3 regions of the Thermosinus thermophiluss DSM 23256 genome follow, and region 1 is predicted to be linked to each of the others. Evidence: riboswitches for the same ligand, from Rfam matches in the RefSeq annotation. Region 1 holds a riboswitch; each other region holds the start of a gene.
The links. Region 1 has a riboswitch for lysine ahead of dapB (4-hydroxy-tetrahydrodipicolinate reductase). Riboswitches for the same ligand answer to the same signal wherever they lie in the genome.

Region 1 (4,212 bases):
TAGACAGCGGCCATTTGGCCGTTTTTTCTTTTTGACATAAATTTTGTCTCTCTGCATATCCATTTGTTAGAAGTATGTAGGGGGGGACTACATGTATGCCATTGGCCTTATTATCCTTCTTACGCTGCTAATAGCATGGTCATTGTGGCTTAGGGCGTGCCGTTTCCGGCAAATGCTTGATGAAAACAAGACCAAACCGTCGCCGGTTTCGCTTGCCGTACAGGAACTGGTGGCGACCGCAGGCGGAATATATCTTTCACTGATTATGCTTGTGTCTTTTTTAAAATTGGAAATACCTTCAACGGTGGGACTTTTGACTGTCGCTATCGACCCGTTGGCGCTAATTTCCTTGGGCGTAGCCATTATTCAGCCGCTGTTTCTAAAACTCTACCTTCTTTTACATAAATAGAACTTATAGAGGGAGGATACTATGCGTCTAAGTGAACTATCAGGGAAAGAAGTAATTAATCTTGGTGACGGTACCCGTCTCGGCATAATTGATGAATGTGAATTAACTTTTGATAGTAAAACCGGGCGGATAAACGCTCTAATATTACCTACCCGTGGCGGGTTATTCAGTTTCTTCAGTGACAACCGGAGTTCGACAATTCCGTGGCATGCCATTAAACGGATTGGCGATGAGGTCGTTATTGTCGACTTGAACAACGCCATTGACCGCCTGTACGCTGGTAGTATGCGACGCGAGCGTTACGAAGACGAATATTAAAAGCGATGGTGGGAAGACTAACATTAAATTGTAATACAATTAATGTTAGGAGGGCATACCATGGCACCAAACAATACAAATCAACAAAATCAAGGTACAACAAACAATGTTGTTACAAGTTATGCCAAGACTCAAACTACATCCATGCAGTCGCAGGCAGTGACACAATCGGCTGTTCAAGGTCAAGCCGCTAAAACTGGCACCGGTGGTCAGAATGTAAAAATGGTTATCGGGGTCTTTGATTCCCACCAACAGGCTGAAAAAGCGGTAAGCGAACTGCGTAACCAGGGGTTTTCTACGGAAGAAATCAATGTTGTCTCCAAAGAACGTAAAAGGCAAAATAACACTGAATTTGTTGATGACGATATTACCGATGGCGCTCTTACCGGCGGAACATTGGGTGGGATCGGCGGTCTCATGGTAGGGGCAGGAGCGCTTGCTATTCCTGGTATTGGACCGATCGTTGCTGCCGGACCTATTGCCGCGGCATTGAGCGGCGCGGTAGCAGGGGGTATTGCCGGAGGGTTGATCGACTGGGGTATTCCGGCAGAGGTGAGCCGGCGCTATGAGCAGCATGTTGCTGAAGGCGGAATTTTAGCGGTAATCCGGTCTGATGCGACGAAAGTACAGCAAGCGGCCCAAGTTCTCCGGCAAAATGGTGCTCGGGACGTAGAAAGTCATAATGCCCGGTAGGAAAAATAATAAATTTTTTTAAATATGTTTGACACTGGTGTAACCATTATTATACAATGAACGTAAAATGAATAATAAACCTGCGCAGGGTGAGTAGAGGTGCGGTCCTCAAGAGTACTTTCAGGGAGAGTGGCGTCCAGGATCTGAAAGGAAAGGGATGACCGCCGAAGTACGAAAGAGTGCCAAGCTTTCGTGCTGGTGTTGCGCCGAACAGGTGTAACACTGTCACCAAAGTTAATTTTGGTGGAGCGCTATCTCAACTAAGGGCGGGGAAACACCAGTGTTTCTTGTTCCCTTTAAGGCTGTCTGCTAGTGGCAGCCGGTGAGATAGCGTTCACCGGCTGCTTCTTATTTTTATAGGAGGTGAAAGGTAATGATTCGGGTAATGGTGTGTGGAGCTTATGGGAAGATGGGTCGCGAAGTTTTGAAGGCAGTACATAGGGACGAACAACTCAGCATTGTAGGTGCGGTAGACATCAAGTCCAATTTTGATGATGTCGGTGAACTGATCGGTGCAGGCAAAATAGGTGTAACCGTTGGCAACGACCTGCAAACGGTCATTAACGAAACCAAACCCCAGGTTATGGTTGATTTTACAAACCCCGATACGGTAATGAACAATATCCGTATCGCAATTAAAAACGGTGTTTGTCCCGTAGTCGGCACTACCGGTCTTAGCGAGGCCGATGTGTCTGAAGTAAGGGAATTATGCAAGCAAAGTCGTGTAAATGCGATTATTTCCCCGAATTTTTCCGTGGGCGCAGTGCTTATGATGCAACTGGCGCAGGAAGCTGCGAAATATTTCCCCCATGTGGAAATTATTGAGCTGCACCACGACCAAAAACTGGATGCACCGTCAGGAACAGCGCTGCGAACGGCCGAGCTAATCATGCAGAACCGTGGCAGTATGCATCAGGGACATCCTGCCGAGGTGGAAAAACTGGCTGGTTCCCGTGGCGGCAATTTTGAAGGCATTCGTATCCATAGTGTGCGACTGCCCGGATATGTGGCTCATCAAGAGGTTATCTTCGGTGGTCTTGGGCAGACGTTAACGATTCGCCATGATTCCATTTCCCGTGAGTCTTTCATGCCGGGTGTGTTGTTGGCGTGCAAGCGGGTTTTAACCGTCGACGGACTTGTCTACGGACTGGAAAACATTATGAAGTGAACTGAGTAATAGGAGGCGAGAGTTATGAAATACAATGTTGCAATCTTGGGAGCGACCGGTGCGGTAGGACAGGAATTTATTAAGCTAATTGAAGAGCGTAAGTTTCCGGTGGGGAAGTTAAAATTACTTGCTTCCGAAAGGTCTGCCGGCAAACAGATGCAAGTTTTGGGCGAAACATATACTGTCGAAGAAGCAAAAGCCGAATCGTTCAAAGACGTGCAAATTGCTCTTTTTGCCGGGGGACCGGCCAGCAAGGTTTTTGCTCCGGAAGCCGTTAAAGCTGGCGCCGTCGTGATAGACAATTCCAGCACTTTCCGGATGGATCCCGATGTACCGCTTGTTGTCCCGGAAGTAAATCCGGAAGCAATTAAAAATCACAGAGGCATTATTGCCAACCCAAACTGCTCGACGATTATTATGGCTATGGCCTTAAAACCGATTTACGACCGAGTAAAAATCAAACGGGTTGTTGTTTCTACTTATCAGGCTGTTTCCGGAGCCGGCAAAGAGGCTATCGACGAATTAACCGACCAGGTAAAGGCAATAATGGAAGACCGCCCGGTCGAGGCTCGTATCCTGCCTAGCGCTAGCCTGCCCAAACACTACCAGATTGCTTTTAACCTGATACCGCAGATTGATGTTTTCGTTGAAGACGGTTACACTAAAGAAGAAATGAAAATGGTTCATGAAACCCATAAAATTTTCAACGATTATAGCATTGCCATTACGGCTACAACGGTTCGCGTACCTGTTTACCGCAGTCATTCCGAAGCCATTAACCTAGAATTAGCGGGGCCGCTCTCGGTTGAGGAAGCACGCAGTGCCCTTGCCGCTTTTCCCGGTGTTATCGTGCAGGATGACCCCGCCGAAATGCTCTATCCAATGCCACTTTATACATCTAATCGCGATGAAGTGTTTGTCGGCAGGCTTCGCCCCGATAAGTCGGTCACTTATGGGCTCAACATGTGGGTAGTGGGGGATCAAATCCGCAAAGGAGCGGCCCTAAATGCCTTGCAAATTGCTGAGTACATGATTGACCATAAATTAGTATGAGGTGTGACGGATGCGTATAATTGTGCAAAAATTTGGAGGGACTTCGGTCGCATCCTCCCAGGTTAGAGAACTTGTTGTCCAAAAAATTCACAGCGCAATGGAGCAAGGGTTTAGTCCTGTCGTAGTGGTTTCCGCTATGGGGCGGAAAGGGGACCATTATGCTACCGATACCCTGATTGACCTTGCCCGCTCCGCATACAAACATATTGCTGCCCGCGAACTAGATCTGATTATGTATTGCGGTGAAATCATCTCCGCGGTAGTCATGACAGGCACGCTGCAAGCAGCTGGTATTGATGCGGTCATGCTGACCGGCGGTCAGGCCGGTGTTATTACCGATAATAATTTCAATAACAGTCGAATTTTAAAAGTTGATCCTTCACGATTGATGGGCTTGCTCAGGATGGGCAAAACGCCAGTGGTTTGCGGCTTTCAGGGCGTTACTGTCGACGGTGAATTCACGACGCTTGGGCGGGGAGGAAGTGATACTACGGCGGCGGCTTTGGGAGCGGCTCTCAATGCCGAAATGGTTGAGATATACACAGATGTCGACGGAATCATGACTGCTGAT
Region 2 (4,212 bases), on a different contig from region 1:
GAGAGCAGTTGTCATGACGCCACCTCCCTATACCTTTTCCTCGAATTTAAAACCCATCAGGCCGGTGGGCTTAATGACCAGCACCAAAATCATGACAATAAAGGCAATGGCGTCGCGATAGCCCGAGGAAATATACACGGACGCGATATTTTCGGCCACACCGAGCATCAGCCCGGCCACCATCGCCCCGGTGATGCTGCCTACCCCGCCGAGCACGGCGACCGCCCAGCCCTTCAGGCCGGCCATGGCGCCCATCATCGGGTCGATTGCGTACAAAACACCGACCAGGACACCGGCGGCGCCGCCTAAGAGGCCGCTTACCCAGAAAGTGATGGTAACCAAATGGTTGACCTCAACCCCCATCAGGCTGACGGTCTCAATGTCCTGCGACGCGGCCAGCATGGCCTTGCCCATCATGGTACGGGTGATGAACCACTGCAGAAAGGCCATTATCACGAGGGTAACCACAAAAATGAACACCTGAAGGCTGTTAACCGTCAGCGAAGCGCCGCCAAACTGCAAGGTCATGACGGAAAAGTCCAGGGTAGGGGGATAGGCCCGGGAATGGGGCTCCCAGATAATGGCCGCCAGATTGCGCAAGAAAGTAGACGCCCCCAGCGCCGTAATAAACAGCGCCAGGCGGGGGCCATTGCGCAGGGGACGGTACGCCAGCCGGTCAATCAGAAAGGCCGTAAAGCCGCTGGCGACCATGGCCAGAATGAGGGCGGCAAAGAGGTTCAGCTTAAAGTGCGTAATGAGCAGAAAGCCCACAAAGGCGCCAATCATGAACACCTCGCCGTGGGTCCAGTTGATAAGACCGATAATGCCGAATACTACCGTCCAGCCGATGGCAATAAGGGAATAAATCCCGCCCAGGGCCAGACCGTTGATGATTTGCTGCAGCAAGAGCATCTTGTCACCCCCAAACTTTTAACCGCGGAGAGCGCAGAGGCGCGATCCCCATTATTGTATAGCAAAAAGCGGGAAGCAGCTATCGACCGCTTCCCGCGCTGCATTTTACTGGTACAGAACAAACTTGCCGTCTTTTACGGTGATATATAAGTACGGGCGGACCCAGTCGCCTTTATCGTTAAAGGTAACCGTGCCGGTAATCCCCTTGTAGCTAGTCTGGGCCATGGCATCCCGGATGTTTTCCCGGGTGATGGCGCCTTTCTCCGCCGCCTTCTTCATTGCCTCGGCCAGGACGTACATCTGGTCGTAACCGAGGGCGGCGAACGTATCGGGCTCCATATTATACTTTTCTTTATACTTCTTCACGAAACTTTGCACGGCCGGATCAGGATTGGAGGCCACGAAGGCGCCCAGGAAAATGGCCCCTTCCGCCGCCTTGCCGGCGATTTCCACGAATTTCGGGCTGTAGAAACCGGTGCCGCCGACGATTGGTATGGTGAGGCCGAGTTCGCGGGCCTGCTTGGTAATCAGGCCGCCGTCAGTATAGGTGCCGGCCACGGCCAGCGCGTCAACCCCCTGGGCCTTGATCCCGGTGAGCAGGGCCGAGTAATCTTTGTCGGTAGCCAGATAGGCCTGGTTGGACACGACCGTTACGCCATGCTGTTTGAGCGTGTCTTCGATCGCCGCCGTCAAACCCTTGCCATAATCGTTATTGGGGTACAAAATGGCGACCTTTTTGGCCCCCAGCTTCTTGGCGATCAAGTCGCCCATCAGGATGCCGACCTGGGCGTCCTGCACGGCCATGCGGAAAAAGTATTTGCTGATGCCGCTCAGTTTGGGCGTGCTGGACGAAACAACCGAGTGCGGCAGTTTGGCTTTATCGGTAATCGGCACCATCGCCAGCGTATTGGAACTCAGGCACGACCCCACGATGGCCATGACGTTTTTCTGGTCGGCGAATTTCTGCGCCCCTGCCGCCGCCTGCTTGGGATCGCCGGCATCGTCGTGGAAGAGGATCTCGATTTGCTGCCCCTTAATGCCACCGGCCTTGTTAATCTCCTCCCGGGCCAGTTCTATGCCGTTCTTATGGCTCACGCCGTAAGTAGCGCTGTCACCCGACAGCGGGTTAACCATGGCAATCACCAGATTGCCTTTGCCGGCCGACGTGCCGGAACTGCCGCCGCACCCGGCCGCCGCCACCAGGAAAATGAGTACCACCACCAAGGATAATAATTTCATATACTTGGACACGTACACCCCTCCTCTTTTTCAATGCCTAACTCCGTCCGGGTCGCTATTATGCCGCCCAAACCCCTCCCTGCTGCGAAAAGTCAATATACCATATGAAATGACCGCTCCAGATATGATCGGACATAAGTAAAGGCCCGGCAAGCTACTCACCGGGCCAAAAGACTGCTGCAGATATTTGCTGGAATATACGCCAGATGAGATAGCGCTCCACCAATTACGCAATTGGTGACAGTCCGGCGCCTGTTCGACGCAGGACCAGCATGACCGGTTCGGCAGCCGGCCATGCTTCGGCGGTCACCCTTTCCCTCCAGTTCAGCGATGCCCTTCTCCCTGGAGCTACTCATGTTGCCCGCACCTCTATCTTTGGACGTTCGGTATATTACTTTTGCGTTAATTGTATAATATTGGTAAACAGAATGTCAATAACTTTTTAATAATTTATTTTAGTTAAAATTTTATGTAAATATAAGCGGCATCGGCGCATGCATTTTTAACAAAACTGCAAAACCACCAAGGCCGCAAAGGGTAGCGGGCGCGACACGTGTCGCGCCAAAAAAGGGATACTTTTTAGAGCTTCGCGCCCTTTGCGTACTTGGCGGTTAAAAGCTTAATTACAGATAAACTTAATTACAGATAAATCTTAACGCCCGGCCCGAGCGGCAAGTCGAGCAGAATAAACACCATCAGCCAGGCGGTCCAGGCAACCAAAAAGCCGATGCCGAAGGGGAGCTGCATCGAGACCAAAGTGCCCATGCCGACCTTGGTGTTACTGGAGTACTTGGCCATAATGCCGAGCATCACCGGCAAATAATAGTTAAGCGGGGTAATGCTGTTGACCGAGCTCTCGCCAATGCGGTACGCCGCCTGAGTCAGCGCCGGCTCATAGCCTAACAGGCCGAACATGGGGACAAAGACCGGCGCTAAGATCAGCCATTTGGCCGAGCCGCTGACAATGAATAGGTCAACGAATGCGGAAAAGAGGATAAAAGCGAGGATAAGGGATATGCCGGTAAAGTCGAGTGCTTTCAGAAAATCGGCGCCCTTGATGGCCAGCACGGTGGCGAGGTTGCTTTTATTGAACCAGGCAATAAACTGGGCGGCGGAAAAAGCGGTGACGATAAAGCTGAGAATGCCGGACAGACCTTGCCCCATAAATTTAGCAACATCGCTTTCCTTTTTAATAACGCCTTTGCCAATGCCGAACGCGATGCCGACGGTCATGAAGAAGAAAAAGAGCAATGGAATAATGCCGTCCAGGAAGGGCGACTTAGGCAAAATGGCGTGCGTCTTGGGATCGCGCAAGAGGCCGTTTTCCGGAACCAGCAGGATGAGGAGCAGCGCCACATACCCCAGCGCGGCCCAACCGGCGTAGCGCAGGCCCTTTTTCTCTTCAGCGGTAAGCGCATGGTCGCTGGCCTTCATGTCAAAACCGGTTACGGGATGTAGCCGGTCAAGGCGCGGCCCCACCACTTTCTCGGCAATCAGCGTCCCGACAATCGTCAGGATAATGACGGACGAACTCATGAGATAATAGTTAATCAGCGGGTGGGCCGGCGAATTGGCCGTCTGCGGAATAGTACCGATGGCCGACTGGGTAATACCGGCCAGCAGCGCATCGGTGCCGGCGGGCAGTACGTTAGCGCTAAAGCCCGCCTGCGTGGCGGCGAAGGCGACCGACATGCCCATCAGCGGGTTGCGGCCCATGCTGGCGAATACGGCGGCCGCCGCCGCGGGGATAAAGACGGTGGCGGCGTCAGAGGCCAGGTTACCGTTGATGCCAAGGAAAAAGATGGTGCTGGTAACGGCCCAGGACGGGACGCCGAGCATGATCCGGCGGACAAAGGCGCTCACGAAACCGGTGGCTTCGGCCAGGCCCATGGCCAGCATCATAACGACGACCAGCCCCAGGGGCGGGAAGTTGACGAAGTTTTTCACCATGTCCTGCAGGATGTAGCGGAAGCCGTCGGCGTTGAGCAGGTTTACCACCTTTACGACTACCGGCTTGCCGCCCTTGCCTATGTACGACGCCGTTGCCCCGTCAAAGACCCA
Region 3 (4,212 bases), on a different contig from region 1:
ATTGTCTTGTTCTTGGCACTCCGGTATATATGGGACAAATGACCGGACAAATGAAGAATTTTTTTGACCGCTGGTACACCTTCATGGATGCGGACTATCAAATACGTTATCTGCCGGGGAAAAAATACATTACCGTTACGGCCAGCGGCGCACCTGCCGAAGTTTTTCAATCTTTATCAGACTACCTAAACCATTGGCTCGGCAACTTTTTTAAGATGGAACTCGTGAAAAATATCGTCGGCGGCGGTTTGGGACCGGCAGATGCCATCAACAGCCAGCCCGAACTTCTCGCTATGGCCGAGAACACTGGACGCTCCCTAAAATAATGCAAGGACAATAACTGCCACATTCTTGGCCTGAGAAAGCAGCAGGGCTCCACCACAGTAGTGGTGGAGCCCTGCTGCTTTTTAAATTATTTACATTTGCCTCAGAAAGCTTCGTCGAAGAATAATAACTGCAACAAGACCTTAATTAGTGAGGCAGTCTTAGCGGTTACGAATTAATATTTGCAGTTTCCATAACCGACTGGTTGCTAAGCTTCATATACAGATAAACGGGAATACCGATAAGGATAAGCAAAAAGCCATACATAACAGCCTCGGCACCGCTGCCGTAGATGGTCCACAGGGCATAAGCGAAGCCCAAGAGCGAGAGGAAAGAATTTTTGATAAAATTCCCAAAAGAGAACTGCCCGGTACGTTTGGACAGTAGCAGTATTTCGGCCGCCGCGGCAAAAACGTACGGCGGCAAAAAGGATAAGGTAGCTAATAAAATCATGAAGTTATAGGCCGCTGTCAGCGAATCTACATAGTTAAGGATAAGGATGACGTTAGCAATAATGCCGCTGACAATAAGCGAAGTGTGCGGCGTAGCAAACTTAGGATGAACGGAGGCGAGACCCTTAGGCAACAAACCGTCCTCGGCCGCGGCGAAACTGATGCGGGCAGTAGATAATACCCAGCCGGCAGTGGCGCCGAGGGTGGAGACAAGGGCGCCCAAAGCGATAAATTCCGAACCCCAGCCGCCGGAATACTGGTTGAGAATATCAGCCAGCGGCGAGGAAGATTGCGCGAGTGCATCTTGGCTCATCGTGCCCATGGCTACCAGGCTTATCGCCAGATACAGCACGGTCGTCAGGCCAATACCCCAGATGGTGCTCAGACGGACGTTGCGCTCCGGGTTTTGTATCTCACCGGCGGCAACGGTGGCCGACTCCAGACCGATGAACGCCCACAGTGTCGCGGTAGCGGCAGCCGAGATAGTTTCAATGCCCTTTCCCTCCGGAAACATCGGCCCGGCAATTTTGAGGTCGAAATGACCGGCGCCGACAATCACAAACACAATTAAGGGAACAACTTTCAAGATGGTAGTGATAAGGGTAACAAGACCGGCCTCCCGTACCCCTTTAATATTAATTAACGTGAAAAACCACAGCAGAAAAGATGTAATAGTAAAGGCCACAAGCCCATTTTCTTTAACGATCGGGAAGAAAAAGGATAAATAGCTGGCGAAAGCCGTTAAAATAGCAGCATTGCCGATAATAGCCCCAATCCAGTATGACCAGGCATTGATAAAGCCGGTAAACTCACCAAAGGCCATTTTGGAGAATGCGTACGGGCCGCCGGTTTGCGGGTATCGGGAGCCTAGATTGGCGAATGTCAACGCGAGCAGGATGGATCCGATGCCGGTAAAGGCCCAGGCCAGGAGCGAAGCCCCAGGGCCAGCGCTGTTGGCAAGCGTGTTCGGCATCATAAAAATACCTGAGCCAATCATGTTGCCCATGACCAGCGCGGTGGCCGCGGCCAACCCCAGCCCTTTTTTTAACTCAGGTCGCGGCTTGCTCTTCATAATGTTCTGTCCTCCTTCTTTAATCTTTATCAAAACAAAAAACAGGTACCGAGGAGATATCTCAGCACCTGTTCAAAGGCATTCTTGGGCCTTAGAGCCAACGTAGTTCTGAGATAGCGCTCCACCGAAATAAACATTTCGGTGACAGTTCTGTGCCTATTCGACCCAGACCCAGCCTGGGAAAACCGAGCAATTTTCCCAGACTTCGGCGACAACTCCTTTCGCAAAGACCCATTTGCTCAAAAGTCTTTGGTACTCTTAGTTATCGCGCCTCTACTCTACAGTTTCTTTATTTAAATTCCTACTAAAGTGTAGCAGCAAGTACATTACGTGTCAACTGGAGAAAAACAACGAAAATATGGAAAATATTCCCTTTAGAAAAAACGCGTATACTCGTTATTGAGATTATTGGGGTGTTATAACAGGTAATGTTGTAAGCGGCGGCGAAAATGTTTACGCGCCAAAAAAAAGAAACTGATAAGTCAGACTGATCCTGCGACTATAAAACCAAACGAGGTGCAGCATTTCAATGAAAAAAATTAACTTAACCGAACTAATCGAGCGTGTCCGCGAAATAAATAATATTCCGATTGAAGCAATCCCTGACATCGAGAATGTATTCTAAACTGTGTAAATGGCAATAATCTCCAATAGAATGATGAAAGGGAGATATCACCATGACACAGTTAAACGAAAAGGAAATACAGCTCGCAGCACTGATCTGCGAAGGCTGTACAACACCCGCCGAGCTGACGGCGAAACTCAAGAATTTGTTTTCCGGAGCGCTAGAAAAAATGCTTGAAGCCGAAATGGACGAGCATCTGGGTTATGAAAAGCACAGCGTTTTGGGAAATAACAGTGGCAATAGCCGCAACGGTTACGGCAAAAAGACAATAAAAAGCGAATGGGGCGAGAGCGAAATCAAGGTTCCGCGCGACCGAAACGGCACCTTTGAGCCGCAGGCCATCGAAAAAAGGCAGACACGCACTGACGACATCGAAGCGAGGGTTATGGCCATGTACGCCAAAGGTATGTCCACCCGTGATATTGAGGATCACCTCCGCGATATATACGGGGTAGAAGCCTCAGCGAGCCTCATTAGCCGGATCACTGACAAACTTATGCCGGCTGTCGTTGAATGGCAGTCGCGGCCTCTCGATGCTATATATCCAATCGTCTTCTTAGACGGGATCATGTTTAAAGTACGCAAGGACAGCCGTGTTGTCAATAAGTGCCTTTACTCCGTCTTGGGGATCAATCTTGAAGGGCGTAAGGAAATACTGGGGATATGGCTGTCAGAAAACGAAAGTGCGAGCTTCTGGGTTACCGTATGCAACGAGTTGAAAAACCGGGGCGTGGAAGATATCTTCATCGCATGTCGCGACAACCTTAGCGGGTTCTCGAACGCCATTGAGACGGTTTTCCCCAAAACGGAGCAGCAGCTGTGCGTGATACACCAGATCCGCAACTCCACAAAATACGTGCCGTACAAGGACATAAAGCCGGTCATGGCGGATTTAAAGAAGGTGTACGGAGCGCCGACGTTGGAGGATGCAGAATACCGACTGGAGGAGTTTCGTGAAAAGTGGGGCAGGAAATACCCGCAAATCCTTAAATCATGGGACGCAAACTGGGCGGAGCTGTCCACCTATTTCAAGTACCCGCAGGAGGTCCGTACACTGATATACACCACAAACGCGGTGGAGGGCTTCCATCGGATGTTACGCAAGTTCACCAAGACCAAGACGATATACCCGACGGACGATGCGGTTAGGAAATCAGTCTATATGTCAGTGCAGGAAATATCCAAGAAATGGAGTATGCCGATCCGAAACTGGGGAATAATATTCGGACAGTTGATGATCTTCTTTGAGGATCGGCTACAGGGTAAAATGGCTATATAGCCCAGGGGCTCTGCCCCCGGACCCCCGGGGTTTATCGCTTTTGTTTTCCAGGGCGGCAGTAAAAGGCGGCTCCTATAGGAATCCGCCCTGCCAAACCTCACTCGCCGCTCGGGTCGCTCCCCAGCGTTGCCCTATCCTGCGTGTGAATAAAAGCATTATTATTATGCACAAATTATTGTTAGATTATTCCATTTACACAGATTGCCGGACACTCCCCTGACATCGAATTATATATGGATCAACTATTAAGCTTTCTTAATCAACGCTTAAATCCCCAAGGTATAAAAACGGACAGCCAGATTTTTACCAAAACAATGATAAATAACCCTCCTCGATCATTTTAAATGCGGTTTACAAGGTTGTTAATTATTAGTATCAGACCAACCGTGGCTAAGGAAATAGCGGCTGTAATTCCATAAGCAAAAGCAGCATAGCTATAAATGTCCATTGTTCTCCCTCC

Region 2: linked by a shared signal. The riboswitch ahead of BLQ99_RS07905 (ABC transporter substrate-binding protein) and the one ahead of dapB (4-hydroxy-tetrahydrodipicolinate reductase) in region 1 are both predicted to bind lysine.
Region 3: linked by a shared signal. The riboswitch ahead of BLQ99_RS02635 (amino acid permease) and the one ahead of dapB (4-hydroxy-tetrahydrodipicolinate reductase) in region 1 are both predicted to bind lysine.

What each region holds. Positions count from the first base shown of each region.
Region 1 is NZ_FNBU01000002.1:3,861-8,072, reverse strand. It holds gene BLQ99_RS01295 (dCTP deaminase/dUTPase family protein) at 1-3, shown strand, start outside; gene BLQ99_RS01290 (hypothetical protein) at 92-409, shown strand; gene BLQ99_RS01285 (YlmC/YmxH family sporulation protein) at 431-727, shown strand; gene BLQ99_RS01280 (general stress protein) at 788-1,420, shown strand; lysine riboswitch at 1,507-1,682, shown strand; gene dapB (4-hydroxy-tetrahydrodipicolinate reductase) at 1,794-2,588, shown strand; gene BLQ99_RS01270 (aspartate-semialdehyde dehydrogenase) at 2,613-3,641, shown strand; gene dapG (aspartate kinase) at 3,664-4,212, shown strand, end outside.
Region 2 is NZ_FNBU01000011.1:9,118-13,329, forward strand. It holds gene BLQ99_RS07895 (branched-chain amino acid ABC transporter permease) at 1-15, opposite strand, end outside; gene BLQ99_RS07900 (branched-chain amino acid ABC transporter permease) at 28-912, opposite strand; gene BLQ99_RS07905 (ABC transporter substrate-binding protein) at 1,018-2,163, opposite strand; lysine riboswitch at 2,356-2,531, opposite strand; gene BLQ99_RS07910 (AbgT family transporter) at 2,791-4,212, opposite strand, start outside.
Region 3 is NZ_FNBU01000003.1:21,868-26,079, reverse strand. It holds gene BLQ99_RS02640 (flavodoxin family protein) at 1-326, shown strand, start outside; gene BLQ99_RS02635 (amino acid permease) at 493-1,848, opposite strand; lysine riboswitch at 1,955-2,132, opposite strand; gene BLQ99_RS02630 (IS256 family transposase) at 2,526-3,752, shown strand; gene BLQ99_RS02625 (DUF1836 domain-containing protein) at 3,935-4,096, shown strand.